3 regions of the Phytohabitans houttuyneae genome follow, and region 1 is predicted to be linked to each of the others. Evidence: riboswitches for the same ligand, from Rfam matches in the RefSeq annotation. Region 1 holds a riboswitch; each other region holds the start of a gene.
The links. Region 1 has a riboswitch for cyclic di-AMP ahead of Phou_RS15890 (coiled-coil domain-containing protein). Riboswitches for the same ligand answer to the same signal wherever they lie in the genome.
Positions count from the first base shown of each region.

Region 1 (9,762 bases):
CGACGACTACAACAAGTTCGTCGATGGCCGGCCGCGGGCGGACGGCGTCCGCACCTTCCTCGGCTCGCGGGGCATCACCCTGCCCGAGGGCAGCCCGGACGACGCGCCGGACCTGGAAACGATCAACGGCATCGGCAACCGTAAGAATGAGTTGCTGCTCCGCCACATCCGCGAGGACGGGGTGGAGGTCTATGAGGGCTCGGTCACCTATCTGAAGGCCGTCCGTGAGTCAGGATTGCGTCGCGCTGTGGTCTCTGCAAGCGCCAATTGCCGCGATATCCTGACCGTTACGGGCCTCATCGACGAGGTCGAAGTGGTCGTCGACGGCATCGTCGCCCGACGCGACAATCTGCGCGGCAAGCCGCACCCCGATACCTTCCTTGACGCAGCTAAGCTGCTCGGCGTCGCGCCGTCGGCTGCGGCCGTTTTCGAAGACGCCCTGGCCGGTGTGGAGGCCGGCCGCGCCGGCGAGTTCGGCTTTGTCGTCGGGGTTGACCGGGTCGGGCAAACCGACGCGCTTTACAAGCACGGCGCCCACATCGTCGTGCGCGACCTCAGTGAGTTGCTGGAGAATCCATGATCCGTGAGCGGGCTTACCCGGTCGAGCCCTGGCACGTCCGGGAGACCCGGCTCGACCTCGATGTGCTGGCTCAGTCTGAGTCGGTCTTCGCGCTGTCCAATGGCCACATTGGACTCCGCGGTAACCTTGACGAGGGTGAACCGCACGGGTTGCCGGGCACCTATCTCAACTCGTTCTACGAGTTGCGACCCCTGCCCTACGCGGAGGCCGGCTACGGCTTCCCCGAATCCGGGCAGACGGTAGTCAACGTCACGAACGGCAAGCTCATCCGCCTGCTGGTCGACGACGAGCCTTTCGACGTCAGATACGGCGAGGTGCGCACCCACCAGCGCGTCCTCGACCTCCAGGCGGGCACGCTCGACCGCACGGTCGAGTGGGTGTCGCCGGCCGGGCGGGCGGTGCGCGTGCACAGCACCCGCCTGGTCTCCTTCACGCAGCGCGCGGTCGCCGCGATCTGCTACGAGGTGGAGGTGGCCGACGACCGCCCGCTGCGCCTGATCGTGCAGTCCGAGCTCGTCGCCAACGAGGAGCTGCCGGCCACCCGCAAGGACCCTCGCGTGGCCGCCGTGCTCAAGGCGCCGCTCAAGGCGGAGGAGCACCTGGCGACCGCCGCCGGTGGCCTGCTGATCCACCGCACCAAAAAGAGCGGCCTGCGGATGGCAGCCGCGATGGAGCACGAGATCTCCGGGCCGGAGCGCACGTCGATCAGCACCGAGTCCTACCCGGACTTCGCCCGCACCACGGTCGCGACCGTGCTCAAGCCGGGCGAAAAGCTGCGGGTCGTCAAGATCCTCGCGTACGGCTGGTCGAGCCGCCGCTCGTTCCCGGCGCTGCGCGACCAGGTCGGCGCGGCGGTCGCCTCGGCCAAGTTCTCCGGCTGGGACGGGCTGGTCCGCGAGCAGCGCAAGTACCTTGACGCTTTCTGGGACGCGGCCGATGTGCGGCTGGACGGCGACCCCGAGGTGCAGCAGGCGGTGCGCTTCGCGCTCTTCCACGTGCTGCAGGCGGGCGCCCGCGCGGAGATGCGGCCGATCGCGGCCAAGGGCCTCACCGGGCCGGGGTACGACGGGCACGTCTTCTGGGACACCGAGACGTTCGTGCTGCCCGTGCTCACGTACACCCAGCCGGAGGCGGTGACGCACGGCCTGCGGTGGCGGCACGCGACGCTCGACCTGGCGCGGGAGCGGGCGCAGACGCTGGGGCTCAAGGGCGCCGCGTTCCCGTGGCGCACCGTGCGCGGTCACGAGTGCTCCGGCTACTGGCCGGCCGGCACCGCGGCCTTCCACATCGGCGCGGACATCGCCGACGCGGTCCAGCGGTACGTGGTGGCCACCGGCGACCACGACTTCGAGCGCGAAGTGGGCCTGGAGCTGCTGGTCGACACGGCGCGGCTGTGGCGCTCGCTGGGGCACCACGACCGGCACGGCGTCTTCCACATCGACGGCGTCACCGGCCCCGACGAGTACACCGCGGTGGTCAACGACAACATCTACACAAACCTGATGGCGCAGAAAAACCTCGTCGGCGCCGCCGACGCGGCCCTGCGCCACCCGGAGCAGGCCCGCCGGCTCGGCGTCGACGAGGAGGAGGCGGCGTCCTGGCGCGACGCGGCCGCCGCGATGCACATCCCGTACGACAAGGAGCTCGGGGTACACCAGCAGTGCGAGGAGTTCACCCGGCTCCAGGAGTGGGACTTCGCGGCCACCCCGCCCAGCGGCTACCCGCTGCTGCTGAACTACCCGTACTTCGACCTGTACCGCAAGCAGGTCATCAAGCAGGCCGACCTGGTACTGGCGATGCACTGGCGGGGTGACGCGTTCACGCCCGAGCAGAAGGCGCGCAACTTCGCCTACTACGAGCAGCGCACCGTTCGCGACTCGTCGCTCTCCTCGTGCACCCAGGCGGTCATGGCCGCGGAGGTGGGCCACCTGGAGCTGGCCCACGACTACCTCGGCGAGGCCGCGCTGATGGACCTGCACGACATCCACAACAACACGCGGGAGGGCCTGCACATCGCAGCGCTCGCCGGCGCATGGTTGTCGGTGGTGGCGGGTCTGGGCGGCATGCGCGACCACGGCGGCAGCCTGTCGTTCGCACCGCGCCTGCCCAGCCGGATCAACCTGATGGAGTTCTCGCTCCTCTGGCGCGGCCTGCGGCTGCGGGTCGCGGTGCAGCCGCACGAGGTGACGTACTCACTGCGCAACGGCGGCGACGGCGCCAAGCTCGACCTGCTGCACCACGGCGAGCACGTCACGGTCACCAGCGACAGCCCGCTGACGCTGCCGATCCCGGCACTGTCACCGGTGGGCCCGCCGCCGCGCCAGCCCTTCGGCCGGGCCCCCGCCCGCCGGATGCCCGACCAGTAAATCGCAACGGCGAGAAAGGCCCCGCGCGGTCAGCACGGGGCCTTTCCCATGCGGATGTGCCCCGGCCCGCGTCAGCTGCGGACCGCACGCTCCCGCGGGCACCGCTCCGGCCGGCGGCTCGCCAGGGCTCGCCGACTTCCCCGGCCTCCGCTGCCAGGTCCGCACGACAAGCACACCCACACGCCCCTTTCCTTGTTGATCAGGGAGTTGGTGGGCGTGTCTGCCGGCGTGTTCCCACGAAGTATTCGGTTGGTTGTAGAGCCGTGGTCGCATCGATCGCACAGTGCGTGGATACCGACGATTGGCGTGGACCACCGCGTCGGGTTGTTGACCCTGGCCGCGGCACAGTTGCCGCTCGGCTCCGGTCCGTGGACCCAGCCCGACAGCCAAGCGCTCGGATCTGGTCGGCTGGGCTGGTTACGGCCACTGTGCCCACTCCCGGTTCTCTGGGCGGGCTGCCGATCACGCGGGCGTTGCCCGCGCCGAAGCTCGACGAACGACCCGTCCTGACCGTGGTCCTGGACCACCACTCTGACCTGCTCACCGAGAACGGCCCGGGCTGCTGAACATCGCGGACATAGGCCACCAGCCGACCCCTGACCATGTCCCCTGACTGACCACTAATCCGCCATCAGGCGACAGCCCTCGGTATCTTCCCAGCTCACGGTGTCCGTGCGCAGTGGCCGACCTTACGGGGTAAGGCATGGACTGCAAGATCCACCTGTCTGATCTTTCCCTACCTGTGCTTCTGCAGATCTTCGAGCTGGATTACGCGAGTCCGCCCAGAGTTCGGTGCCGTCGTCGCGGTCGGTGACTGTCGATCAGGTGCAGGCGGTGTGAGCTTCGAGACCTTGGTGAGTTAGCGCGTTATTTCGCCGCTAACTTGCCAAGATTTGCCGGAGCGGGCTCCTGGGGTGAGCTGGGCGACCGCGGAGGGTGAGGCCGCGGGAGCAACGGTCCGGACCACGGCGGACATCGCGGTAGCTCGCTAAAGCATCGATATGTGTACGTGGTTGGTGTGGTCGCTCGACGGGTCGCCGCCCGCGCCGCTGTACGACTTCCAGCCGGTGGCGGGGGACCAGAACTGGCGGTACCAGATCACGTACATCACGCCCAGGCGGTCGGCGTTGCGCACGAAGAAGGCGGCGAGGTTGTTGCCGTAGAGCTTGTCGCCGCCGGTGGCGTCGCCGCCGAAGCCGTTTGGCTCGGAGGAGAAGTCGCAGGCGCGGCCCTTGGGGTGCTCGAACGGCCCGCCGGGACGGAAGCAGTTGACGAAGCGTTTGAAGCCCAGCCGCTGGGTTTCCTTGAGCATGTGCAGCGTGCGGGGCGTGATGCAGCGGCCGGTGGTCGGGTCTTCGGCGGTGCAGCCCTGCGAGGAGAAGCCGCCGTCGCTGTTGCGTGGCGCCGGGCGGGCTTCGGGTGAGGTGGCGCTCACGAAGCCGCCGGTTGCCTTGCCGCCGACCAGTTGTAGCGCCTTTTCCGCCTCGGACTTCTGCCGGGCCATGATGGTGAGCTGCTTCTGCTCTTCCTTGACCTCGATGTCGATGGCGGCCTTGGCGCGGCTGGCCTGGGTGAGGGCGGCGTTGAGCTTCGCGAGCTTTGCGTTGTCGCGGGCGGCGAGCATGTCCAGCGCGGCCGCGCGCTCCAGGAACTCGTCCGGCGAGGCGCTGTTGAGCAGCAGGCTCATCGGGCCGATGCGGCCGTTTCGGTAGGAGGTGCCGGCCACGAGCGCTACCTCGGGCTCCATCTCCTTGATGGTCTCTTGAGCCTTTTCCAGCTCAAGCTGGAGCTGAAGCTGGCGGCCACGTGACTTGGTGACGGCGTTTCGGGCGTCGATGTAGCCCTTGCTCGTTTCGGAGAGCACGTCCCGCAGCAGCGGGGTGCCGCCCTCGTCGCCGGGGGTGGGCTTCGGCGCGGCGGATGCCCCACCTGGCCCGATGGCCACCCCGGAAAGCAGCGTGGCCGCCGCAGCGGCCAGGGCTACGGCCAGCGACCAGCGCCGGCGACGTACGGATGCCGTCATGCACAGTCCTCCCATCAGCCGCCGGCCGGGTTAGCTGACGGGTTCGGGACGGAAGGATCCCTACCGCTGTGCGGATTCACCCCAGTTACCTGGTTCCCCGACTCGCCCGTGCGGGCGATTAGGCGGCGGTGTGCCGCCGGCGCCGTGGGGGCACCGTCACGCGGCAAACCGCGGGAAAGCTTACCGGATCGACAGTGGACTCCAGCAACGCTCTGACCTGGGAAAAGCGTAGAAATCGCGTTAGCGGGCAACGACGTTCGGTAATGGATAGCGATGCGTGTCTACGCGACAACGCGTGGTTCGCTAGCGTTTCCTTCGTTCCACAGTCGATCGAGGCCGGTGACGCAGTACGTGTGCGGCCCCTCGCTCTTCGCGGTGTCGACCCAGGTCGTGCCGCGTGTCGTGGCCACCAGCCGGGCCGCTTCGCCGTCGACCCGGTAGACCGCGTAGCTCGTCGCGTCGCCGTCCCAGCGGAGCCGCACGCCGCTGTCCACGCGGTCGGCCTCGACCTCGGGCGCGGGTGGCCGCTTGCCCGGCAGGTGTGACATTGCCGGCACCAGCGCGGGCTCGCCGTAGTGCGCCTGCGCGTAGCGTGATACCGCGCCCAGGCGGTCGGCCTTCACCTGCCGCGCGCTGAAGTGGATGCTGCCGGTCACCCGGTACTTGCGGTTGAGTGCCAGCTGCTTGTCCAGCTCGTCCGGCTTGCTCCAGGCGCCCTTCTGCCCGATGCGGTAGTCGGCCTGGCCGACATAGAGCTGCACGGGGCTGTTGGCCACCAGCTCCGACCACCACGGCAGCAGCTTGGCGTAGTCGGCGATCGCGAAGCCGATGTGCCAGTACAGCTGCGGCACGATGTAGTCGACCCACCGCTCCTGCACCCACCGCCGCGTGTCGGCGTAGATCGCGTCGTAGCTCTGCAGGCCGCGCGTGGGCGAGCCGAGCGGGTCGGTGGACGCGTTGCGCCAGATGCCGAACGGGCTGATGCCGAACTTCACCCACGGCTTGGCCGCCTTGATCCGCTCGTTCGTCTCCTTCACCAGCAGGTTGACGTTGTCGCGGCGCCAGTCGGCCTTGTTGGTGATCCCCCGGCCATGTGCCTTGAACGCGGCCGCGTCGTTGAAGTCCTCGCGCCCCTTGGGGTACGGGTAGAAGAAGTCGTCGAAGTGCACGCCGTCCAGGTCGTACCGGTTGACCGCGTCGAGGATCGAGTCCTCCACAAACTTGCGTGCCTCCGGGATGCCGGGGTTGTAGTGCAGGCGGCTGCCCTTGCCCTTGGCCGGGTAGGCGACCGCCCAGTCGGGGTGCGCGCGGAGCGGGTGGTCCGGCGGCAGTTCGGCGAAGACGCCGGAGCGGTGCGCCTTGTAGGGGTTGAACCAGGCGTGGAACTCCACGTTGCGGGCGTGCGCCTCCGCGATCATGAACTCCATCGGGTCCCACCCCGGCCCCTGCCCGTCGGCACGTCCGGTCAGGTAGTACGACCACGGTGCGTAGTCCGACTCCCAGAACGCGTCACCGGCCGGCCGCACGTGCACGAACACCGCGTTGTGCCCGCGGCGCTGTGCGAGGTCGAGCCACTCCCGGTACTCCTTCTTGACCTGCTCCTCGGGCAAACCGGGGCGACTCGGCCAGTCGGTGTTGTTGACCGTGGTCAGCCACATACCGCGCAGCTGGCGGGTGGCGGTGACCGGGTGGCCGGCGCAGGTGCTGGTCACGGCGGCGGGTTCGGGGGCTGCGTCCGGTCGGGTCTGCCAACGAGCGATACCGAGGGTGACGAGGATGACGGCAGCCAGCAGCACTGCCAGCTGGACCCGGGGGAGGTGGCCCATCGCACCACTATGCCCCGAGCGAGCGGGGTGAGCGAAATGGCAGGCAACCCGAAGCGAGATGGCATGCAACCCGAAACGGATGTCCATGCGTCTACGTGTTGATCCTCGCGACGAAGGGGGCACGGCGTGTTTGGGTACAAATCGCGCATCGCATCCGCGACGGTGATCTTGCTGCTGTTCGCGCTGATCCACCCGACCTCGGCCGCCGCCGCGTCCACTGTGGACCCAGGTCCGTTGCCGCCCGGGCAGACCTACACGGTGACGCTGCTGAGCGGCGACGTCGTGACCGTGCACACCCGCGCGACAGGGTGCCCGGTGGTGAGCGTGCGCCCCGCGACACCGGACGGCGTGCTGCAGCGCTCCTGTGGGGCCGACGGCCACGTGCGGGTCATCCCGGGCCGGGTCGCCTCGCTGATCGGCAAGGTGCTCGACGAGGACCTCTTCGACGTCACAACTTTGATCATGGAAGGGTACGACGACGCCCGTACCAAGGAATTGCCCTTGATCGTGCGACCCGGCACGCCCGCCGCCGCGTCGCGGGCGCCGCTCGCCGCGGGCCTGCGCGCCAAGCGTGACCTGCCCAGCGTCGCCGCGGTGGCCGGGCGGCAGGCCAAGGACGGCGGCGCCGCGTTCGTGCGGGCGCTGCCCGCCGACGGCGCGAAGGTGTGGCTGGACCGCCGCGTCCGCGCCACCGCCATCCTCGACCGCAACATCACACAGGTGGCCGCGCCGCGCGCCTGGACCAGCGGGTACACCGGCGTGGGCGCGAAGATCGCCATCCTCGACACCGGCGTGGACCCGACCCACCCCGACCTGGCCGGCCGCGTCACCGAGAAGGTCGACTTCACGGTCGAGGGCGGCGACGCGATCGACCGGCACGGGCACGGCACCCACGTCGCGGCGGTCGCGGCCGGCTCGGGCGCGGGTGCCCGCGGCGAGCGCAGCGGCATCGCGCCCGGCGCCGACCTGCTCGCCGGCAAGGTGCTCGACGACCAGGGCAACGGCATGGATTCGCAGGTCATCGCCGGTATGGAGTGGGCGGCCAGCCGCGCCGACGTGGTCAACATGAGCCTCGGCGGCTGGGAGCCGAGTGACGGCACAGACCCGATGTCGATGGCCGTGGACACGCTGACCAGGAAGCACGGGACGCTCTTCGTGGTGGCCGCGGGCAACGACGGGTACGCCGACCGCCTCATCACCGCGCCCGCCGCCGCAGCCAGCGCCCTCACGGTCGGCGCGGTGGACGCGCGCGACCGCCTCGCCGACTTCTCCAGCCGCGGACCCGTCATCAACACGAACGCCGCCAAGCCCGAGATCGTCGCCCCCGGCGTCGACATCGTGGCCGCCCGCGCGGCCGGCACCGCGATGGGGCGGGTGGTCGACGAAAGGTACACGGCCGCTTCCGGCACCTCAATGGCCGCGCCACACGTCGCCGGCGCCGCCGCGCTGCTCGTGCAGCGCCACCCCGGCTGGGATGCCACCCGCCTCAAGGCGGCGCTGGTGGGCGCGGCGGACCGGCTGCCGGGCGCCGACCCGTACGAGGTGGGTGCCGGCCGCCTCGACGCGACCGCCGTCCTCGACAGCGTGGTCGGCGGCCAGGGCGTGGTCAACCTCGGGCCCGTCACCTCCTCCACGACCCTGACCTGGACGAACACCGGCGACTCGATGGTCGCCATGCCGCTCGGCGTGCGCGTCGTCGACCGCCACGGCGCCACCTTCCCGGCCGCCACCGTGACGCCGCGCCTGCTGGCCATGCGCCCGGGTGCGACCGGCACCGCCACGCTGCGTGTCGACCGGTCGGGCCTGGCGCCCGGCTTCTACGCCGCGACGGTCAGCGGCACGCTTGTCACCTTCCAGGTCGAGCCGCCCAGTCACGAGCTCACGCTCACCATGACCACACTCCCGAATGCGCCGGATCTGTCGGACATCGCTGCCTTCGGCAACATCGTCAACCTCGACGACCCCGCGGCCTACGCGGTCAGCTTCTACCTCTCACCCGAGGGCACCATCCGGGTACGCGTGCCGGCCGGCCGCTTCAGCGTCGTCGGGTCGGTGTGGGAGTTTGCCGAGCGGCAGCGGGTCGCCCTCACCGGCGATCCCGACGTGACCATCGCCGCCGACACCACCGTCGTGCTCGACGCCGCGTCGGCCCGCCCCGTGAGCATGGCGGTCGAGGGCGTGAAAACCGAGGCCAGCGCGGTGGGCATCCTCTACGAGCAGCGCGGCCGCCGCGGTGGCTCCTGGGACGATTTCGCGTACGCCTGGGGCGAGGACGCCCGCCTCGGCAGTGTCTTCGCGGTGCCGATGGAGCAGCCCGAGGTGGGGGAGTTCCACGCGTACACGGCGGCCGGCCTGCACGCGTCCGGCGCCCGCCTCTACGACCTGATCCACGCCCACCCGTCGGGGCTCACCGACCTCTCGCCGGTGATGAGCACCGCCTCGCTGATCCGCATCGACCAGCGCTTCCACCGCCTCGACGCGCCGGACGAGGTCACCGGACACAAGCGGTACGGCCTCGCACCATCCGGCCTCTTCGTCCTGGAAAACTTCACCACGGACGTCACCGGCAACAGGGTGGATTATGTATCGCCCGGCTACGCGTGGATCGACGAGGCCTTCTACGCCGGCGGGGTGGTCACCCAGGAGCCGGCGCGGACCTACGCGCCGGGCAGCCGCCACCAGAAGACGTGGGTACGGCAGCCGCTGCGCACCGACTTCTACGACGCGGCCGAACCGTCACCGAGCGGCTGCGTGCCGACGCCGCCCAGCCGCACGCGCGGCAACCTGCACATCCAGCTTGTCGAGCTGACCGACCAGCACCAGCGTTTCGCCTGCTTCGACTGGGAGGCGGCCGCGCGCCGGCTTGCTCTCTACCGGGACGGCGCGCTGCTGGGGGAGCACCAGGCATCGGCCGGCGACTTCGCTGTTCCAGCTGCTGCTGGCGCCTACCGCCTTACGTACGACCTG
Region 1 is NZ_BLPF01000001.1:3,559,444-3,569,205, reverse strand. It holds gene Phou_RS15900 (beta-phosphoglucomutase family hydrolase) at 1-580, shown strand, start outside; gene Phou_RS15895 (glycoside hydrolase family 65 protein) at 577-2,946, shown strand; partial or broken gene Phou_RS56045 (IS982 family transposase) at 3,329-3,532, shown strand; gene Phou_RS15890 (coiled-coil domain-containing protein) at 3,935-4,969, opposite strand; cyclic di-AMP (ydaO/yuaA leader) riboswitch at 4,973-5,104, opposite strand; gene Phou_RS15885 (glycoside hydrolase family 10-like protein) at 5,251-6,795, opposite strand; gene Phou_RS15880 (S8 family peptidase) at 6,958-9,762, shown strand, end outside.

Region 2 (9,762 bases), 2.3 Mb from region 1:
TGGCGCCCTTGACGGTGGTGACCGCCTCCAGCATCAGGCGCAGCTCGCGGGCGTGCTCCGCGCTGATCACCTGCCGTGTGGTGGGCTGCGCGGACGGCGTGCGCTTGCCGTCCGGCGCGATCGTCTCCTTCACCAGGTGCGGCTGCACCCAGGTGCCGTCGTTGGCGATCGCCGCGTACGCCGCGGCCATCTGCAGCGGGGTCACCGCGACGCTGTGGCCGATCGGCACCGACCCGTACGCCGAGCCGCTCCAGTCGTCGGGCGGCAGCAGTGCTCCGGCCGCCTCGCCGGGCACGCCGACGCCGGTCGCGGTGCCGAGCCCGAACCTCTTCTGGTACTCGTACAGCTTCTCCTTGCCAAGCTTGTCGGCGATGGCGATCGTGCCCACGTTGGACGAGTACGCGAGGATGCCCGGGATGCTCATCCGCCGGGGCGTCCAGTTGGTGTGCGAGTCCTTGAACCGCTGGTCGCCCTTTGTCACGTTCGGCCCCACCATGAACGTGTCCTCCGGCTTGACCGCGCCCTCCTGCAGCGCCGCGCCGATGGTGATCGCCTTGTGCACCGAGCCCGGGTCGACCACGAAGCTCGTGGCGGTGTCCTCGCGGCTCTCCGGCTTGCTCTTGAGCGGCTGCGCCGCGTTGTACGTCGGGTAGCTGGCCTGCGCGAGCACCTCGCCGGTGCGCACGTCGAGCACGACAGCCGCGCCCGTGTACGCCTTGGCCTGCTCCATCCGCGCGCCGAGCGTCTTCTGCACCATGTACTGCAGGTCGCGGTCGATGGTCAGGCGCAGCGAGGAGCCCGGCTGCGCCTTGGTCTCCCGGTTGTAGCCGCCCGGGATCTCCGCGTCGAGCGAGCCCTGCCCCACCTCGAAGACCCGCTTGCCGTCGACGCCGCGCAGCAGCTCGTCGTAGCGCGCCTCCAGTCCTTCCAGGCCGTTGAGGTCCGGGCTGGTGAAGCCGATGATGCTGGCCGCGAGGTCCTGGCCGGGCACCTCGCGCCGCTCGTCGCGGTGCACGATGACGCCGGGCAGCTTGAGCGCCTCGACCCGCTGGCCGACCGCGATGTCGACACCGCGGGCCAGGTACTCGAAGCGGGACGCGCCGCCGCCGGGCTGCTTGCGCTTGGCCATCTTGGCGAGCAGCTCCGACTTGGGCACGGCGATCAGCGGCTCCAGCGCGGCGGCCGTCTTCGGCAGGTCGCTGACCAGCTCGGGGTCGACCGCCACGTAGCGCGCCTCGACGCTGTGGGCGAGCACCGCGCCGCCGCGGTCGTAGATGGCACCGCGCGGCGCGGGCAGGTCGACCCGGTCCAGCCGCGTCTCCAGGCCCCGCTCGGCGAACGCCGGCGACTCGGTGAACTGCATCGTCACGAGCCGGATGCCGATCGTGGCGAAGACCGTGAGGGCGAGCACCGTACCCAGGCGCAGCCGCCGCCGCTGGTCCACCAGCTTCGGCGGGCGCCGCGGCGCCCTCTTCCGCGGCGGGGGCGGGCCGCCGTGCCGGCGCGGGTCGTCGCGCCGCGTGCCCGCTCCGCGACGGGCGGTTCGCACAGGGCGGTCGGCCGCCGCGGCCGCCTTCGCCGCCGTCGTGCGCTTTCGCGGCGGGGGTACCGGCGGTGGGGTGCCCTTCCGCATGACCCTGGGCGGGGTTTCGGTGCGGTTCGCGCCGCGCGGCTGGCCGCCGCCGCTAGCGCGGCCCGCGGTGCCGCCCGGCTCCCGCTCGGGCTCGGCGGCGGCGGGTCGCCGGGCGCGCGGCTTGCCACCCTCGACCACCTGGAGCGCCGGCCGGAAGGGGTCGGCGGTGCGCCCGGTGCGCGGGGTGCGCTCGCGCATGGTGCGGCCGCGCGGCGTGTAGGCCCGCGCCTCCGAGATCCCGAAGCCGCGCTCCGCGGGCGGGTCCTCATCGGGCTTTCCACCACGGCGCGCGGCGTCGGCGCCACGGGTGGAGCCGCGCCGGGGCTCGTCGCTCCCCCGGCGCGGCGCCATCTCCTCTGGGCGCTGGTCCTCGCGTCGCGTGCCCGCTCCGCGAGGACCAGACCCGGAAGAACCCGTTGGCCGCTGCGGCATGCTGACCTACTCCGTCGGCTGCTGGTCGGTACCGGTCTCCTGCTGTGTGCCGGCGGCCGGCTGCCCGGCCGTGCCCGTCCCGGTCTGCCCGGTCCCGGTCCCTGTCTGGCCCGTCCCGGTCTGCCCGGTGCCGGTACCCGTCTGGCCCGTCCCGTTCGGGCCGGTGCCGTTCTGAGCCGGGCCGTTCTGGCCGGTGCCCTGCTGGCTGGTGATCGACGGCTCCTCGGTCGCGGGCACCATCATCCCGGTCAGCCGCCCGTCGGGCAGCTGGATCTGCACCGGCCGGCCCTGCACGAGGCCCTGCTTACGGGCCGCCGCGGTCAGGTTGCCCGGGTCCTCGGCACGCGCGATCTCCTGCTTGAGCTGCTGCTCCTGCACGTCCAGCGACGCCTGCTGCTCGCGCAGCTCGCTGAGCCGGAACGCGTTCTCGTTGATCTTCGTGTTGACCACCAGGATCCCCAGGACGCCGCCGACCACGACGACAAGGATCAGTGCGATGAACGGTGCCCGCGGCACCACCACCGGAAGCGGCGGCGCCACCCGCAGCCAAGGAACCCCCACCTTGCGCTCGCGCGTGGTGCCCCCGGCTCCGTCGCGAGCTGCTCCCCCTTGGCGGGCGTTGCCTTGATCGGCTGGCTCTCGGCAGGCTCTGCCTTGAGCGCCGTGTTTCCTGCCGTCTGGTGCTGCTCCGCGGCCCGGCCCCCGACCGCGGCGTGTAGCGCTTGCTGACGTTCATTTCCCCTCCCCCTCTTCGATCCGGGCCGCGGCCCGCAGCCGCACCGATGCGGCACGCGGGTTGGCCGCGACCTCCTCGTCGCTCGGGAGCTCGGCGCCACGGCTGAGCAGCCGCAGCGTCGGCCCGGTGCCGGGCAGCTCGACCGGCAGGTCGATCGGCCCGGTGCTCCGCGCCCGGGCGGCGAACGCCCGCTTCGCGATCCGGTCCTCCAGCGAGTGGTAGGACAGGACCACCATGCGGCCGCCCGGCGCGAGGGCGTCGAGCGCGGCCGGCAGCGCTGATTCGAGCGCGGCCAGCTCGCCATTTACCTCGATGCGGAGTGCCTGAAAAGTCCTCTTGGCCGGGTGTCCACCCGTCCGTCTCGCCGGCGCGGGTATCGCGTCCCGCACCAGCTCCGCCAACCGTGCCGACGAGGTGATGGGCGCCTTCGCCCGCTCGCGCACGATCGTCGCGGCGATCCGTGCGGCGAACTTCTCCTCGCCGTACACCCGCAGCACCCGAGCCAGCTCGGGCACCTCGTACGTGTTCACGACCTCCGCGGCGGTGCGGCCGCGGGTCTGGTCCATGCGCATGTCCAGCGGCGCGTCCTGCGCGTAGGCGAACCCGCGGTCGGGCGCGTCGAGCTGCAGTGACGAGACGCCGAGGTCGAAGAGCACCCCGTCGACCCGCTCGTAACCGAGCTGGTCGAGCACCTCGGGCAGCTCGTCGTAGACCGCGTGCACCAGGTGGACGCGGTCACCGAACCGCTCCAGCCGTGCCCGCGCGTGCGCGAGTGCCTCCGTGTCCCGGTCGAGTCCGATGAGGACGGTCCGGGGGTGTGCCCGGAGCACCGCCTCCGCGTGCCCGCCGAGGCCCAGGGTCGCGTCCACGTGCAGGGTGGTGCGGTCGTCCCGGTCGAGCGCGGGCGCGAGCAGCGCGAGGCACCGCTCCAGCAGCACCGGCACGTGCGTGCCGCGCAGCTCCCCCATCTCGACCCCCAGTGACCCGCCCGTGTGCGCATGCGCCCGGTGCCCGAAGAACCGTGCGCCGTACTGCCAGATCCCCATCCGCCCTTCCTGAGCCTCCTTCGCGGGGAGGCCGGGACGCGCCTGACATCGGGGAAGAGACGTCAGGTGCAGGAGCGGCTGGAGATCTCGCAGTACGGCGTCTGCCAGCCCTTACAGTCCTCCGGGCAGCACCCCCTCCTCGATGCCCGCGAAGTCGTCTTCGCTCTCGGAGAGATACGTGTCCCACGCTTGCTTGTCCCAGATCTCCACCCGGGTGCTCGCGCCGATCACGACGAGCTCGCGGCTCAGCCCGGCGTACTCCCGCAGGTGGCCCGGTATCGTCACCCGGCCCTGCTTGTCGGGCACCTCGTCGTGGGCGCTCGCGAAGAACACCCGGCTGTAGGCCCGAGCCGCCTTGTGCGTCATCGGCGTCTCGCGCAGCTGGCCGGCGATCCGCTGGAACTCCGGCGTCGGAAAGACGTAGAGGCAGCGCTCCTGCCCTTTAGTGATCACGACACCTCCCGCCAGCTCGTCCCGAAACTTCGCCGGAAGGATCAACCGGCCCTTTTCGTCCAGGCGCGGGGTGTGGGTGCCGAGAAACATCGGCCCACCCCCTCGCCTCTGGCGGCTTTCGCGGAGCCGCTGTCCCCGGGGCCGGCGGGTCCCTCCGGTGAGTAACCCTGCCACTGCGCCCCACTGTACTCCACTTCCCTCCACTCGCAACCGGAATCGCAGCGTTCCTCGGGTGACCCCCTTGACAAAACAGCACGTCAAATGCGGTGGAGGCCGGTGGAGGGTCCGGATCGCGACAGGACTGATCCACTACCGGGACCCAGAGACGATCCAGGGCAAACCCGGATGGGCTTGCCCTGGATCGTTGGGGGATGGGGGATGTAGAGGTACCGGGGAGGGAAGTGGAGAGGTTAGGCGGCGAGCCGCCGTACCACGTAGTTGCTCGACCAGATCTTGTGCTTGCCGACCCGCACGCCCGGGCGGGGCGCGTCGTACATGTAGCCGCCGCCGGCGTAGATGCCGACGTGCGTGCCGTACGAGCCGGAGCGGATCACGATCAGGTCGCCGGGCAGCACCTTGTTCTTGGCGACACCAATGCCGGCGCGCTGCTGGTCGTTCGCCTTGTGTGGCAGTACCCGCCCGGTCGCCACCCGGTACACGTACTTGGTGAAGCCCGAGCAGTCGAAGGACGAGGGCCCCACCGCGCCGTACACGTAGGGCTTGCCAAGGTGCTTGCGCGCCTCGGCCAGCACCTTCGCGCGGCCGGCGACGACCGTCACCTTGGCACGGCCGGTGACCGTTCCCTTGTAGGCGCCTCGCCCGCTGTAGACCGCCCGGTAGAGGCGGGTCGTGGACGGCTTGATGGAGAGGGTCGCCTTGCCGCTGGAGTAGACGGGGCGGGTGCCGGTGCTGACCCACTTCCCCTTCCACACCTGAAACTGGACGGTGCCGCCCCAGATGCCCTTGCGGGTGTTGGGGTCGGCGACGGTGGCGGTGAGGGTGAGCGTCGAGCCCAGCGAGAGGTTCGTCGTGTTCGGCTTGATCGTGACGTAGGGCGTGATCGACGCGGTGGCCGGCGCGGTGGCGGCCGTGGCCGGCGCGGGAGCCGCGTCGGCGAGGGCCGGGCCGGCCATGAGCTGACCGGCGCAGACGCAGAGCCCGACGGCGAGCGCGAGCTTGCCGCCCCGCCGTTTCGCGGGCAGCCTGTGCCGGCCCGAACGGAGTTCGTGCACGTAGTGTCCCTCCGGCACGCCTGCGAGGTGAGCTGTCGGGTTCGGGCGGGAAGGATTGCCCGGCCGCGCAAGTGGCGGCTTCACCCCAAGGCCTCGGCCCTGCCGGGTCTCCCCGGCCGGGTTCGGGACCGCAGATCCTGGGTCCCCCGTCCCTGCCCGCTATGCCGTTGTGTGCCTCCAGGGTCCGCACCGGACGGGTGGGCAGGGCTCGGCGTGTCCCGGCGGTGCGGCCGGGCTTGGACCCGGCCCAACGTTTCTAGCGGATGCCCCGATCCACACGGCGTGACGGTGATCTTGCGGAGCGAATTTGGCACGCCAGCAAATGAGCGGTCGTTAAGTACGCTGTCCAAAATGTCGCCACACTGCGTGAATCCACGCCTCACGGTGCGTCTACCGATCACCGTGAGTATCACCACACACTTCGCGCCGTGCCTGGCCGTGATCGACGGTTTTCCGACGCCCAGGTGGAGATCCAACGGTCGTTGGTAACCTCGCCTCCGTGACGGACGGCAAGATGCCCCTGCGGGCGAAGGTCGCCAGCTCGGTCTCCCGCACGGCGGCCGCCCTGTCGCGAGCGGCGGGGCGCGGCGACGGTTCGGTGATCGGCGGCTGGATCGGCCTCAAGATCGACCCTGACCTGCTCGCCCACCTGGCGTCGGGGCGCGCGATCGCCCTGATCTCGGGCACCAACGGCAAGACGACCACGACCCGCCTGGCCGCGGCCGCGGTGGGCGTGCTCGGGCCGGTGGCGACCAACGGCTTCGGTGCCAACATGCCGACCGGCCACACCTCGGCGCTCGCCAAGGCCGGCCAGACGCCGTACGCGGTGCTGGAGGTCGACGAGCACTACCTGGCGAAGGTGCTGGTCGCGACCGAGCCACGGGTGGTGGCGCTGCTCAACCTCTCCCGCGACCAGCTCGACCGGGCCAAAGAGGTCGCGATGATGGCCCAGATGTGGCGCACCGCGCTCGCCAACCACCCGGGCGTGCACGTGGTGGCCAACGCGGACGACCCGATGGTCGTCTGGGCCGCGGCCGGATCGCCGGCCGTCACGTGGTTTAGCGCCGGCCAGCGGTGGCATGACGACTCGTGGGTTTGTCCCGAGTGCGGCTCGCCGATCGAGCGCCAGGCCGACCAGTGGTGGTGCACCGGCTGCTCGCTGCGCCGGCCGGTACCGCAGTGGGTGGTCGAGGACGAAGGCGTGGTCGACCCCCGCGGCGCGTGGCACAAGGTCTCCCTCCAGCTCCCCGGCCGGGTCAACCTCGGCAACGCGGCCACGGCGCTCGCGGTGGCGGCCCAGTTCGGCGTCCGCCCGACCGACGCGGTCTCCCGGCTGTCCACGGTGGCCTCGGTCGCCGGCCGGTACGCCCAGGTGGTCCGCGACGGCCGCAACATCCGGCTGCTGCTGGCGAAAAACCCGGCGAGCTGGCTGGAGGCCTTCGACATGGCTGACGAGGCGCCCACCCTGCTGTCCATCAACGCCCGCGACCCCGACGGCCTCGACACGTCGTGGCTGTTCGACGTCGACTTCAGCCCCCTGCGCGGCCGCCAGGTCCTCATCACCGGCGACCGGGCGTACGACCTGGCGGTGCGCCTCGAGGTGAACGAGGTGCCCTTCCAGCACGTACGTACCTTCGGCGAGGCGGTGAAGCTCGTGCCGCCCGGCCGGCTGGAAGTGATCGCCAACTACACCGCGTTCCAAGACATCCGAGCGGAGCTCGACCGTGTCCTCTGACAGCACGATCAGCATCGTCTGGATCTATCCGGACCTGCTGTCCACGTACGGCGACCGGGGCAACATGCTCATCCTCGCCCGGCGGGCCGCACTGCGCGGGCTGCCGGTGCGGACGATGGAGGTCCGCTCCGACCAGCCGATGCCCACCACCGCCGACATCTACCTGATCGGCGGCGGCGAGGACGGCCCACAGGCGCTCGCGGCCCAGCGGCTGATCGCGGACGGTGGCCTGCACCGCGCGGTGGCGCAGGGCTCGGTGGTGTTCGCGGTGTGCGCCGGGTACCAGCTGCTCGGCGGCTCCTTCTTCGCCAAGGGCGCCCAGTACGCCGGCCTCGACCTGCTCGACTTCCGCTCCGACCGCGGACCCACCCGCGCGGTCGGCGAGCTCGGCGGCCCGATCGACCCGCGGCTCGGCCTGCCCCCACTCACCGGCTTCGAAAACCACGGCGGCCGCACCCACCTGGGCCCCGGCGTCTCACCGCTGGCCCGCGTGACCACCGGTGTCGGCAACGACGGCTCGACCGAGGGCGCGTGGCGGGGCAAGCTGCTCGGCACGTACTCGCACGGTCCCGCCCTCTCCCGCAACCCGGCCATCGCCGACCTGCTGCTGCGCTGGGCCACCGGCTACGACTCGCTGCCCCCGCTCGACGACACCTGGTCCGACCGCCTGCGCGCGGAACGCATCGCCGCGACGGCCGCCTCGTGATCGCCCGCGTACGCCGCCTGGCACCCCTGCTCCGGCAGCGGTCGGTGGCCCGCTTCACGCTGCTGCTCGGCATCCTCGCGCTGTTCGGCCTCACCGTGCTCCTGCTCCCCCAGCCCGACCTGGCCGACGCGCCCCGCCTGGTCGACCGCCTGGGCCCGCTCGCACCCCCCGCCGCCATCCTGCTGGGCGCGCTGATGATGGTGGTCCTCGTCCCCCGCACGCTGGTCTCCTTCGCGTGGGGCGCGCTCTTCGGCACGGTGGGCGGCGCCAGCTACGCCCTCGGCGCCGCGCTGATCGCCGCCGCCCTCGGCTTCGCGGTCGGCCGCACGCTGGGCCGCGACTTCGTCGCCGAACGCGTCCGCGGCCGCCTGGCCCGCCTGGACGGCTGGTTCGCCCGGCAGAGCGTGCTCGGCGTGGTCACGGTCCGCCTGCTCCCGGTGGGCGGCTTCGGCCTGATCAGCTACGGCTACGGCACGACCGGCGCCCGCGTCCGCCCGTTCCTGGTCGGCAGCGTGCTCGCCTCGGTCCCCTCCGCCTTCGGCTACGCGGCGATGGGCGCCGCCGTGGCCTCCCCCGGCGACATCAACTGGTTCGCGATCGCCCCGGCCGGGCTGGGCCTGGTGGCCAGCACCATCATCGTCACCAAGTGGCGCCGCTCCCGCCGCGCCGCCCTCGCCGCCGCGTCCGCCTGACCCGCTTCGTCACCGCCCGCTTCGTCGCTCACCGTCCGCTTCGGTGCGCACCGTCCACTTCGTCACTTACCGTTCGCTTTGGGGCGGGGCTCGCTTTCGGTCGCGTCTCAACTTGGGCGCGGCTCGCTTTGGGCGCGGCTCGGTTTCGGATGTGGCCCGCTTTGTGGCGCGGCTCCGTCGGGGGCACGGCTCGGTCGGGGGCACGGCCGCTTGGGCGCGGCCGCTTGGGCGCGGCCGCTTGGGGCGCGGCCGCAGTCACGCGGCGATTTGGCTGGTATGCCCCCGTCCGCGCCACCTGCGGACCGTATGCTCCCGCGGGCACCGCTCCGGTCGGCGGCTCGCCAGGGCTCGCCGAAACCCCCGACCTCCGCTGCCGGGCGCGCGCGCCAAGGTCCAGCACGCTCTCGCCGATCGAGCGGACCGGTTCCAACACCCAGTCGCGTCGTGGCCGGAGCACTGCTCGGCCCCGCGAGCGCACCGCCGCCGGATGGGGTGGCACGGACCGTCGCCGTGGGCGGCCTCTCCCGTGATGCGCCGCCTGCGGTCCCCCGCGGACTCTGACGCCGTTACCGCAGGCCCCGGGGATGCAGCCGACTCCGACACCATCACCACCAACGGACCCAGCGGCGGGCGATGGCCCGGCGGGTACCCGGGCAGGTTAGGCGCATCGGTGCGCCCAGGTCGCGAGCCACACAGGCCGCGACACACCTCGCATCCCAGCAGCCAAACCGCCGACTCCGACATCGCCACCGTCCACCGACCCAGCGGCGGATGGCGGCCGGGCACCGGGATAGCCAGCCAACTGGGCACACCGGTGCACCAGATCGAAAGCACGCACAGGGCGACACCCGCCTCGCATCCCGTCAGCCAGACCGGCCACTCCAGCGCCATCACCGCCCGCCGGCCCAGCAGCGGGCGGTAGCCGGGCAGCGGGGTAGCCGGGGCAGTTGGGCGCACCGGTGCGCCCAGCTTGAGAGCGACGCACACCGCGACACCGCCTCGCACCCCATCAGCAAACCGGCGACCCCAGCGCCATCGCCGCCCGCCGGCCCAGCAGCGGGCGGTAGCCGGGCACCGGAGTAGCCGGGGCAGTTGGG
Region 2 is NZ_BLPF01000001.1:1,272,114-1,281,875, forward strand. It holds gene Phou_RS05900 (peptidoglycan D,D-transpeptidase FtsI family protein) at 1-1,984, opposite strand, end outside; gene ftsL (cell division protein FtsL) at 2,072-2,626, opposite strand; partial or broken gene rsmH (16S rRNA (cytosine(1402)-N(4))-methyltransferase RsmH) at 2,816-3,769, opposite strand; gene mraZ (division/cell wall cluster transcriptional repressor MraZ) at 3,959-4,390, opposite strand; gene Phou_RS05920 (C40 family peptidase) at 4,711-5,532, opposite strand; cyclic di-AMP (ydaO/yuaA leader) riboswitch at 5,535-5,675, opposite strand; gene Phou_RS05925 (MurT ligase domain-containing protein) at 6,047-7,267, shown strand; gene Phou_RS05930 (type 1 glutamine amidotransferase) at 7,257-7,973, shown strand; gene Phou_RS05935 (TVP38/TMEM64 family protein) at 7,880-8,665, shown strand.
Region 2: it holds a riboswitch for cyclic di-AMP, as region 1 does, so the genes downstream of both, Phou_RS05920 (C40 family peptidase) here and Phou_RS15890 (coiled-coil domain-containing protein) in region 1, are expected to answer to the same signal.

Region 3 (9,762 bases), on a different contig from region 1:
TGAGCTCGCCGCCCTTGCCGCCGCCGCCCCCGGCGACGGCTGGGACGCGACCGAGAAGCGTCTTGTCGACGCGGGCGTTTTCGAAGCCTGAGCCGAGCATCTGACAGAAGCCCCGCCCACTTGGGCGGGGCTTCTTGCTTGCGCTTTCTGGGTATATCCGAGGCATGATTGTTACCCGTGGGTACTTCGGAGGCGCCCAATGAACCAAACGGTCGAGCAGGCTGAGATCCGGCTTTCGGGCGGCCTCCGACTGCACGTACGCACCGCCGGTCCACCCGACGCCGCGGTCACCGTCGTGCTCCTGCATGGCTGGGTGCTCGACGGCCGCACGTGGCATCGCCAGGTGCGGCCGCTCGCCAAGGTGGCCCGGGTGGTCACGTACGACGCGCGCGGCCATGGCCGCTCCGGTGGCATCGACCGCCGCGCGGCCACGCTCGACCATCTGGGTGACGACCTCGCCGAGGTGCTGGACGCGGTGGCGCCGGACCAGCCGGTCGTGCTCGCCGGCCACTCGCTCGGCGGCATGACGATCATGGAGTACGCCCACCGGCACCCCGCGCACTTCGCCGACCGGATCGCCGGCCTCCTTCTCCTCAGCACCACGGCCGAGGGACACACCCACACGGTGTACGGGCTGCCCCCGCGGCTGGCCCACCTCGTCCGGCTCGCCGAGATGACCAGCGCGCACATGCTCGCCCGAATGGGTGACTGGCGGCCGCACCGCGCGCTCGCGCTGGCGCTGCGCCCGAGCCTGCGCTGGCTGCTGTTCGGGCAGCCGTGCGACCCGGCGGACGTACAGCTCACGACGAAGGCGGTCGTCCGCGCCTCGCTCGGCTCGATCGGCGGCTTCCGCCCCTCCGTGGGCGCACAGGCCCGGCTGGAGACGCTCGCCGCGCTGCCCACCGTGCCGACCGCCGTCCTGGTGGGGGAGCGCGACCGGCTCACCCCGCCGGCCTGCTCGCTGTCGATCGCCAAGGCGCTGCCCGGTGCGGCGCTCACGATCTGCCCGGACGCCGGGCACATGCTGATGCTGGAGCGTCCGGACGTGGTCACCGCGGCGCTGCTCGACCTGGTCGAGGCAGCTCATGATCGGCGTAGGAGGGCATGACGGGCGGTGGGCGCGTACCCTTGTCTGGCCTTGTGACACACCAGGCGCCGCACCTTCTCCTGGGAGCCCCGAAAACTTGACCGACGCCGCTACCACCCTCCAGCAGGAGATCGCCGCCGAGCAGCGCCACGTCGACCGGGTGTACGCCCGGCTGGCAGTGCTGCGCCAGGCCGCGGCCCGGGCCGAGAAGGAGGGCTACCGCCTCGCCCGCGTGGGCAACTTCGGCGCGCTGGTCGAGCGGGACGCGATGGTCTTCCACGCCGCGCGCCGCCGGCACGCCCTTGACGCCGAGCACGAGGGCCTCGTCTTCGGCCGCCTCGACCTGCGCGAGGGACCAGTGCTGCACGTGGGGCGGCTGGGAGTGCGGGGTGAAGACGCCGAGCCGCTGGTCATCGACTGGCGGGCGCCCGCCGCCGCCGCGTTCTACCAGGCCACGGCCGCCGACCCGCGGGGCGTGGTGCGCCGCCGCATGATCCAGTCAAGCGGCGAAAAGGTCACGAACATCGAGGACGACCTGCTCGACCCGGCCGCCGCGCCCGACGGCATGCGGGTGGTCGGCGACGGCGCGCTGCTGGCCACGCTCGCCCGCGCCACCGGCCGGGGGATGCGCGACATCGTCGCCACCATCCAGCGCGAGCAGGACCAGGCGATCCGCTCGCCCGCCGCGGGCGTCACGATCGTCTCCGGCGGTCCCGGCACCGGCAAGACGGCCGTGGCGCTGCACCGCGCGGCGTACCTGCTCTACTCCGACCGCTCCCGGTTTGCCGGCGGCGGCATCCTGGTGGTCGGCCCGTCGTCGGTGTTCGTGGAGTACATCGCCTCGGTGCTGCCCTCACTCGGCGAGGACGCCGCCACCCTGCACTCGCTCGGCTCGATCGTCGAGGGCGTGACCGCCACGCGCACCGACACCACCTCGGTCGCCGCGATCAAGGGTTCGCTGCGCATGCGCCGGGTGCTGGAGCGGGCGGTGCGCGACGCGGTGCCGGGCGGCCCCACCGAGCTGCGCCTGCTGTACCGCGGCGACCTGCTCCGCCTCGGCCGCCCCGAGCTCGACGCGATCCGGGCCCGCGCGCTGCCCCGCGGCGCCCGCCGCAACGAGGTGCGCCGGGCCGGCATCGACGGCCTCTTCGACGCGCTCTGGGCGCAGGCGCAGCGGCACAAGATCGGCGGCCTGCCGGAGCAGGTCGACTTCGAGGACGAGCTGGCCGAGCGCTCCGACTTCCGCGAGTTCATCAAGGCGTGGTGGCCGCGGCTGCTGCCCAGGCACGTGCTCGCCTGGCTGTCCAACCCCTCGCGGCTGCGCGGGTACGCGGGCGGCATCCTCAGCGGCCCGGAGATCGAGCTGCTGCGCGGCGCCTTCGTGCCCGGTGACCCGACCGTCGCGGACGTCGCGCTCCTCGACGAGCTGGACGAGATGCTCGGCCGCCCGCCGCAGCCCGCCAAGCGCCAGCGCGACCCGTTCCACGTGGTCGACGGCGTCCGCGAGGTGAGCACGTACGCGGACCGGCAGCGCGCCGCACGCGCCGCCGCCGTCCGCCGGCCCGACGACTACCGCGAGTACGCCCACCTGGTGGTGGACGAGTCGCAGGACGTCTCGCCGATGCAGTGGCGGATGCTGGGCAGGCGCGGGCGGCTCGCCTCGTGGACCGTGGTCGGCGACCCGGCACAGAGCGCCTGGACCGGCGACCCGGCAGAGCTGGCCCGGGCCCGCGACAAGGCGCTGGGCGGGCGGCGCCGGCACGAGTTCACGCTCACCACCAACTACCGCAACTCGGCGGAGATCTTCGCGGTGGCGGCCAAGGTGATCCGGGAGGTGTCGCCGGACATCACGCTGCCGCGGGCGGTGCGCTCGACGGGGGTACCTCCGGAGGAGCTGACCGTGCCCGCCGCGGACCTGCCGAAGGCGACCCGCGAGGCGGCGGAGCGGCTGCTCGCCGACGTGGAGGGGACGGTCGGCGTGATCACGCCGGTGCCGCGCCGCGACGAGGTCGCCTCCTGGGTGGCCGGCCTGCCCACCGACCGCCTCCAGGTGGTCACCAGCCTGCAGGCAAAGGGCATGGAGTACGACGGCGTGGTCCTCATCTCGCCGGAGGAGACGAGGACCGACGCCGGCGCACGGACGCTCTACGTGGCCCTCTCCCGGGCCACCCAGCGCCTGACGACGCTCAGCGTTTCACCGAGTTGACGCTGTACGTGGTGTCCGGGGTGACGGTCGTGCCGAAGCGGGCGTTCGGCAGGTAGAGCCGGTCGCCGTACGCGGCCACCGTGGTGGGCACGTCGAAGTTGGGGTTGGTACGGGTGCCGGTGAGGCGCCCGCTGAGGCCACGCCAGTCGAGCGTGAAGACGGCGACCTGGTTCGAGCGGTTCTGCACCACGTAGAGCGTGCGGCCGACGGTCAGCAGGCCGTCGCCGTTGGTCAGCGGGTACCCGCCGAGGTCGACCGCCCTCGTCACGCCGGTGTCGGGGTCGACCCGGTAGAGGGTGGCGGTGTTGGATTGCACGACGAGCAGGTTGCGGCCGTCCGGCGTACGGGTGATGCCGTTGACGTTGAACCCGGTCTGGTACACGAGGTCGCCGGTGAGCGGGACCTTGACCGGCTCACCGCGAAGGCTCAGCGGCGCCTTGTAGAGAAACGGCTGGTTGGAGTCGGTGAAGAAGGCACCCTTCGGGGTGAGGACCACGTCGTTGACGAACGTGGGCGCGGTCGCGAACGTCCACGACGCCAGGATGCGGCCGCTGCGCGTGTCGACCACGCGGCCGCTGCCCGCGCCGCCGCCGGACACGAAGAGGCGGCCGTAGCCGTCGATCTTCAGGCCCACCGAGGAGGTGCCGGGGCCGGTGGAGATGATCTCGCCGCGCCCGGTGAAGAGGTTGGCGCGGTAGATGTCGCCGTTGGCGAGCGAGCCGAAGTACGCGAACGGCTCCGCGCCGATCGCGATGCCCTCGGGCTGAAACGCGTTCGGCAGGGGGAACGAGTCTTGCAAGCGCCGGTGACGCGAGCCGTGGGCGGTGGCGGCGCCAGGGACGGTGAGTGTGGCCGCGGTGAGGGCCGCGGCGGCGGATGAGGTGATCAGGGCTCGTCTTGTCAGCACGATGGGTACTCCCTGTGATCGGTCCACATCAGAATTCACGTACGTCTTTTCCAACTGGTTCGAAGTTCAACCGGTTCGACACTGATTCCCAATCTCAGGTTTGCATACATAGCAATGTCAGCATGTATTCTGTGCCGATGGGTGCCGGACACGACCACGGGACGGCCGCCGCGCGGGCTGGTGAGCGCCACCGCGGGCGGCTGTGGGGTGCGTTCGCCCTGCTGGCGGCGTTCATGGTGGTCGAGGCGGTGGCCGCGCTGCTCACCGGCTCGCTGGCGCTGCTGTCCGACGCCGGCCACATGTTCACCGATGTGCTCGGCATCGGCATGGCCCTGGCCGCCATCCACGCCGCCTCGCGGGCCGCCCAGGACCCGCAGCGCACCTTCGGGCTGTACCGGCTGGAGGTCCTCGCCGCCCTCGGCAACGCGCTGCTGCTCTTCGGCGTCGCGATCTACGTGCTCGTCGAGGCCGCGCGCCGCCTGGGCGACCCGCCCGACGTCCCGGCCGGCCCGATGCTCGCCGTCGCGGTCGCCGGCCTGCTCGCCAACCTCGTCGCGTTCTGGCTGCTGCGGTCGGGCGCGCGGGAGAGCCTCAACGTGCGCGGCGCGTACCTGGAGGTGCTCGGCGACCTGCTCGGCTCGGTCGGCGTGATCGTCGCCGCCGTCGTGATCGGCCTGACCGGCTGGTCCTACGCCGACCCGATCATCGCGGTCGCGGTCGGCCTGTTCATCCTGCCGCGCACGTGGCGGCTGGCGCGGGCCGCCGTGCGCATCCTCGTGCAGGCCGCGCCGGAGCACCTCGACGTGACCGCGGTCCAGCGGCGGCTGGCCGCCGTGCCCGGCGTCTGCGACGTGCACGACCTGCACGTGTGGACGCTGACCTCGGGCATGGACGTCGCCTCCGCACACCTCACGCTGGAGGAGTCCGCGCAGGTCGGGCCGGTGCTGGTGGCCGCCCGCGAGGCGCTGCACGACGACTTCGACATCGGGCACGCGACCCTCCAGGTCGAGCCCCGGTCGGGCGACTGCCACCCCGCCGGCTGGTAGAAACCGGCCCTGAGCAGGGCGTACTTGATTCGTCACGATCGGTGCAACAGTGTGCACATCGATGGAAAGCCGCTATTCTCGGCTCCGGCCAATACCCGGCGGCGCCCCCGGCGCAGGTGTTGGCCGCCGCCGAGTCGCCTTCGGGCGAGCCGGGGAACCACCGATCCACTGGGGTGAATCCGCGACAGCGGTAGGGAGACTTCCGTCCCGAACCCGTCAGCTAACTCGGTAGGCGGCTGACTGGAAGGATGGTTGATGGCTCATGCCCGCAGCCGGGTCAGCCTCGTCGCGGTGCTTCTCGCCGCGGCGTTCGCGCTGATCGGCATACCAGCGGAGCCGGCGGCCGCCGCACCCACCGACGACGAGGGCGGCACCGCCACCCTGCGCGAGCAGCTCGAAGCGGCCACCAAGGGTTTCCTCGCGGCGCAGAACACCCTGAACAAGTCCAAGAAGCGGCAGCAGGAGCTGACCACTCAACTGGCCCAGCTCGAGCGCGACCTGGTCGTCAAGAGCGAGGTGATCGGCGAGGTGGCCAACGTGGCGTACCGCCGCGGCCGGCTCGGCCCGATCTCCGCGATGCTCAACAGCTCCTCGCCCGAGGGCTTCATCGACCGCGCCGCGGCACTTGACGCGGTGGCCGCGACCGAGGACAAGAAGCTGCGCGACCTGCTCGACACCAAGGACCAGGCGGCCCGCGCCAAGCTCGCGCTCGACGGCGAGATCCGCGAGCAGCAGAAACAGGTCCAGGTCATGGCCGCCCGCAAGAAACAGGCGGAGACCGCCCTGAAGAACGCCGGCGGCGGCGAGGACGCCAGCGGGCCACCGAGCGGCAGCGGCAGTTCGGCCACCGCCGCGGGGTTCTCCGGCGGTTCGGGCTGCTCCATCCGCCCGGATCCGACCTCGAAGAAGGGCTGCATCACGCCGCGCACGCTGCACGCGGTGCGGCAGGCACAGGGGGCGGGGTTCAAGATTTTCGTCTCCTGCTACCGCGACGGTTCGTCGGGTGAGCACCCGCTCGGTCGCGGCTGCGACTTCGCGGTCAGCTCAAGCGACATCTTCGGCGGTACGGCCTCGGGTTCGGCCAAGACGTACGGCAACAACCTGTCCAACTTCTTCATCAAGAACTCAAGCCGGCTCGGCGTGCTGTACGTCATCTGGTTCCGCCAGATCTGGCTGCCCAGCAGCGGCTGGAAGTCGTACAGCGGCTGTTGCGGGCCGAGCGAGCTGCACACGAACCACGTGCACCTGTCGATGATCGCGTAAAAGTGCGTTGACGGGCTCGATCATGGGGTGGCACGGTTGCCCCATGGTCGAGCCCACACGCCACCCCGCTTGACGCCTCGCCAGCACCACCAGCATCACCTGGCGCCTCTGCGCCCTGCGCGCCTGCACCGAGGGCGTGCTCCTCTACCCGGTCTACGCGCTGCTGTTCGCCGACGCCGGGCTGAGCACCGGGCAGATCTCGTCGCTGTTCGTCATCTGGTCGGTCGTCAGCTTCACGCTTGAGATCCCGTCCGGGGCGCTCGCGGACGCGTACTCGCGCCGCCGCCTCGTCGCCATCGCCGCCGTGCTCCGGGCCGCCGGTTTCGCGCTCTGGACCTTCTTCCCCTCGTACCCGGCCTTCGCCGCCGGGTTCGTGCTGTGGGGCGCGTCGAGCGCGATGACCTCCGGCAGCGTCGAGGCGCTCGTATACGACGAGCTCGCCGCCGCGGATGCCACCGACCGGTACGTGCGCACCGTGGGGCTGGCACAGACCACCGCGCTTGTCGCCGAGCTGGCCGCGATGGCCCTTGCCACCCCCGCGTTCCTGCTCGGCGGGTACACGCTGGTCGGCGTCGCCAGCGTCGCCGTGTCCCTCGCCGCCGTGCCGATCGCGCTGTCGTTTCCGGAGGCGCCGCGGGCCGAGGAGACCGGCGGCGGCAGCTACCTCAAGACACTGCGGGCCGGGCTCGCCGAGGTGCGCGCCAACCGGACCGTGAGCCGGGCGGTCGTGCTCTACGCGGCGGTCACCGGCCTGGGCGCGATCGACGAGTACGTGCCGATCCTCGCCCGCGACATGGGCGCGCCGACCTCGCTCGTGCCGCTGCTGTTCGTGCTGCCGGTCGCGGCGATGGCCGTCGCCAGCGCGCTGGCCGAGCGGTGGGCGCACCTCTCCGCGGCCCGGCTCGCCGCGGCGGTGGCGGTCGGCGGGGTGCTGCTGGCCGCCGGTGCCAACGCCGGCAGCCCGGCCGGCATGGTCGCGGTCGCGCTCTGCTTCGCGGTACTGGAGCTCTTCGACATCCTCACCGAGGCGCGGATCCAGGACGCGATCACCGGACCTGCGCGGGCCACGGTGCTGTCGGTCGCCGGGTTCGGGCAGGAGGTGGCGGCGCTCGCCGTCTACGCCGGCTTCGGGCTCGGCTCGGCCGTCCTTCCGGTACCGGTGATGCTCGCGCTCGTGGGCGTGCCGCTCGTGCTCTCGGGCCTCGTGACGCGTCGGTGGCTGCCGCCGGCGCGCAGTTCGTCCTGATAGCGTGCGGGCGTGGCAGCACCCGAGCCGGCACTCTCCGTGGTCGTGCCGATCTACAACGAGGAGTCGGTGCTGCCGCTGCTCGTGGCCCGGCTGCGCGGTGTGCTCGACGCGCTCGGCGAGCCGTACGAGGTGGTCGCCGTCGACGACGGCAGCACCGACCACACCGCCGTCGCGCTGCTCGCCGCGCGCCGCCAGTGGCCACAGCTGCGCGTGCTGCGGCTGCGCCGCAACAGCGGACATCAGCCGGCACTGCTCGCGGGCCTCATGCGGGCCCGCGGCGCCCACGTGGTCAGCATCGACGCCGACCTGCAGGACCCGCCGGAGACCATCGCCGAGATGTTGCGGCTCGCGCGGGAGGAAGATCTCGACATTGTGTACGGGGTACGCGCCGACCGCCGCGCGGACACCGCTTTCAAGCGGTGGACCGCAAGCGTGTACTACCGGTTGATGCGCCGCATCGTCGGCAACGACGTGCCCGCACACGCGGGCGACTTCCGGCTGCTGAGCCGGGCGGCGGTGGAGGCGCTGCGCGAGCTGCCCGAGCGCGCGCCGGTGCTGCGGCTCGTGGTGCCGTGGCTGGGCTTTCCGAGCGGGGAGGTGACGTTCGAGCGGGGCGAGCGCGCGGCCGGGCGCACCAAGTACCCGCTGTCCCGCATGATCGCGCTCGCCGCCGACAGCGTCACCAGCTTCTCCGCCGCGCCGCTGCGGGTGGCCACCTGGCTGGGACTGGCCGGCGTCGCGGTGTGCGGCGTGCTTGTCGTGGTCGCCGTTGTCGCGTTCTTCCTCGGCGCCACCGTCTCCGGCTGGCCGTCGCTCTACGTCGCGATCCTCTTCCTCGGCGCGGTGCAGCTGCTCTGTCTCGGGCTGCTCGGCGAGTACGTGGCGCGCATCTACACGGCCGTGCAGGCGCGCCCGCCGTACTACGTGGCCGAGGACTCCGACGCAACCGCGTCCATTGTGGACAGCTACCGGTGACCGCGACCGCGAGTCGCTCGGCGGGCACCGCCGGCGCGGCGGGACGGCCGTCGCCGGTAGCAGAAAATGTGCGGCGCTGGACCCCTGCGGCGGTGGCCTTCGCGGTGGTGGCCGCGGCCCTGCTTTCGACCGGGACGCCGCTGCTGGATGTGTTGCGGTACACGGCGTACGCGGCGCTGGCGGTGGTGCTGCCCGGCACGCTTGTCTACCGGGCGCTGCGCCGCACGCCGCACACGCTCGTCGAAGACCTGGCGATGGGCGCGGCGGTCGGGCTGGTGCTGGAGCTGGCGGCGTGGTTCGCGTTCGTGTCGGCCGGCGCCGAGCGGTGGCTGTGGGTGTGGCCCGCGGCCGTGATCGCGGCGTTCCTCGCGGTGCCGGCGCTGCGGCGGCACTGGGTCGTGCGCGGCTACACGCCGGTGCCGGCGGGGTGGGCGTGGGCGGTGACCGCCGTGCTCGCGGGCTTCACCGCCTACCTGTGGGACTCGTTCCTGCGGCGCAACCCGATCCTGCCCACGACCGAGGGGCAGGCGCAGTACATCGACCTGTCGTTCCAGATGTCGATCGCCGGCGCGGCCAAGCACCAGGCGCCGCTCGACGTGCCGCAGGTGGCGGGGAGCCGCTGCACTACCACTGGTTCGGCTTCGCGCACATGGGCGCCGCGTCACTGGTCAGCGGCGTCGACCTGCCGACCGTCTTCCTGCGCCTCGCGGTGCCGGCGCTGTGCGCGCTGGCCGTCGTGCTCGTCGCGGTGGTGGGGTGGCGGGTCAGCCGCCGGCCGTACGTGGGTGTGGGCGCCGCGGTGCTGATGTTCACGATCGGCGAGTTCGGCTACGAAAACGGGATCCGGCAGCTGTTCGGCACGCAGGCGACGTTCATCGTGTGGGGCAGCCCGTCGATGACGTACAGCTGGGTGCTGCTCCTGCCGCTGATCGCCGTGCTCGTGTCGATCGTGCGCGGTTCACCCTCGCACGGGACGTGGGTGCTCGCCGGGCTCTTCCTCGCCGGCTCGACAGGTGCGAAGGCGAGCTC
Region 3 is NZ_BLPF01000004.1:983,069-992,830, forward strand. It holds gene Phou_RS46605 (hypothetical protein) at 1-91, shown strand, start outside; gene Phou_RS46610 (alpha/beta fold hydrolase) at 200-1,108, shown strand; gene Phou_RS46615 (HelD family protein) at 1,185-3,293, shown strand; gene Phou_RS46620 (SMP-30/gluconolactonase/LRE family protein) at 3,274-4,200, opposite strand; gene Phou_RS46625 (cation diffusion facilitator family transporter) at 4,338-5,246, shown strand; cyclic di-AMP (ydaO/yuaA leader) riboswitch at 5,364-5,497, shown strand; gene Phou_RS46630 (coiled-coil domain-containing protein) at 5,502-6,509, shown strand; gene Phou_RS46635 (MFS transporter) at 6,646-7,755, shown strand; gene Phou_RS46640 (glycosyltransferase family 2 protein) at 7,768-8,733, shown strand; gene Phou_RS46645 (hypothetical protein) at 9,383-9,762, shown strand, end outside.
Region 3: it holds a riboswitch for cyclic di-AMP, as region 1 does, so the genes downstream of both, Phou_RS46630 (coiled-coil domain-containing protein) here and Phou_RS15890 (coiled-coil domain-containing protein) in region 1, are expected to answer to the same signal.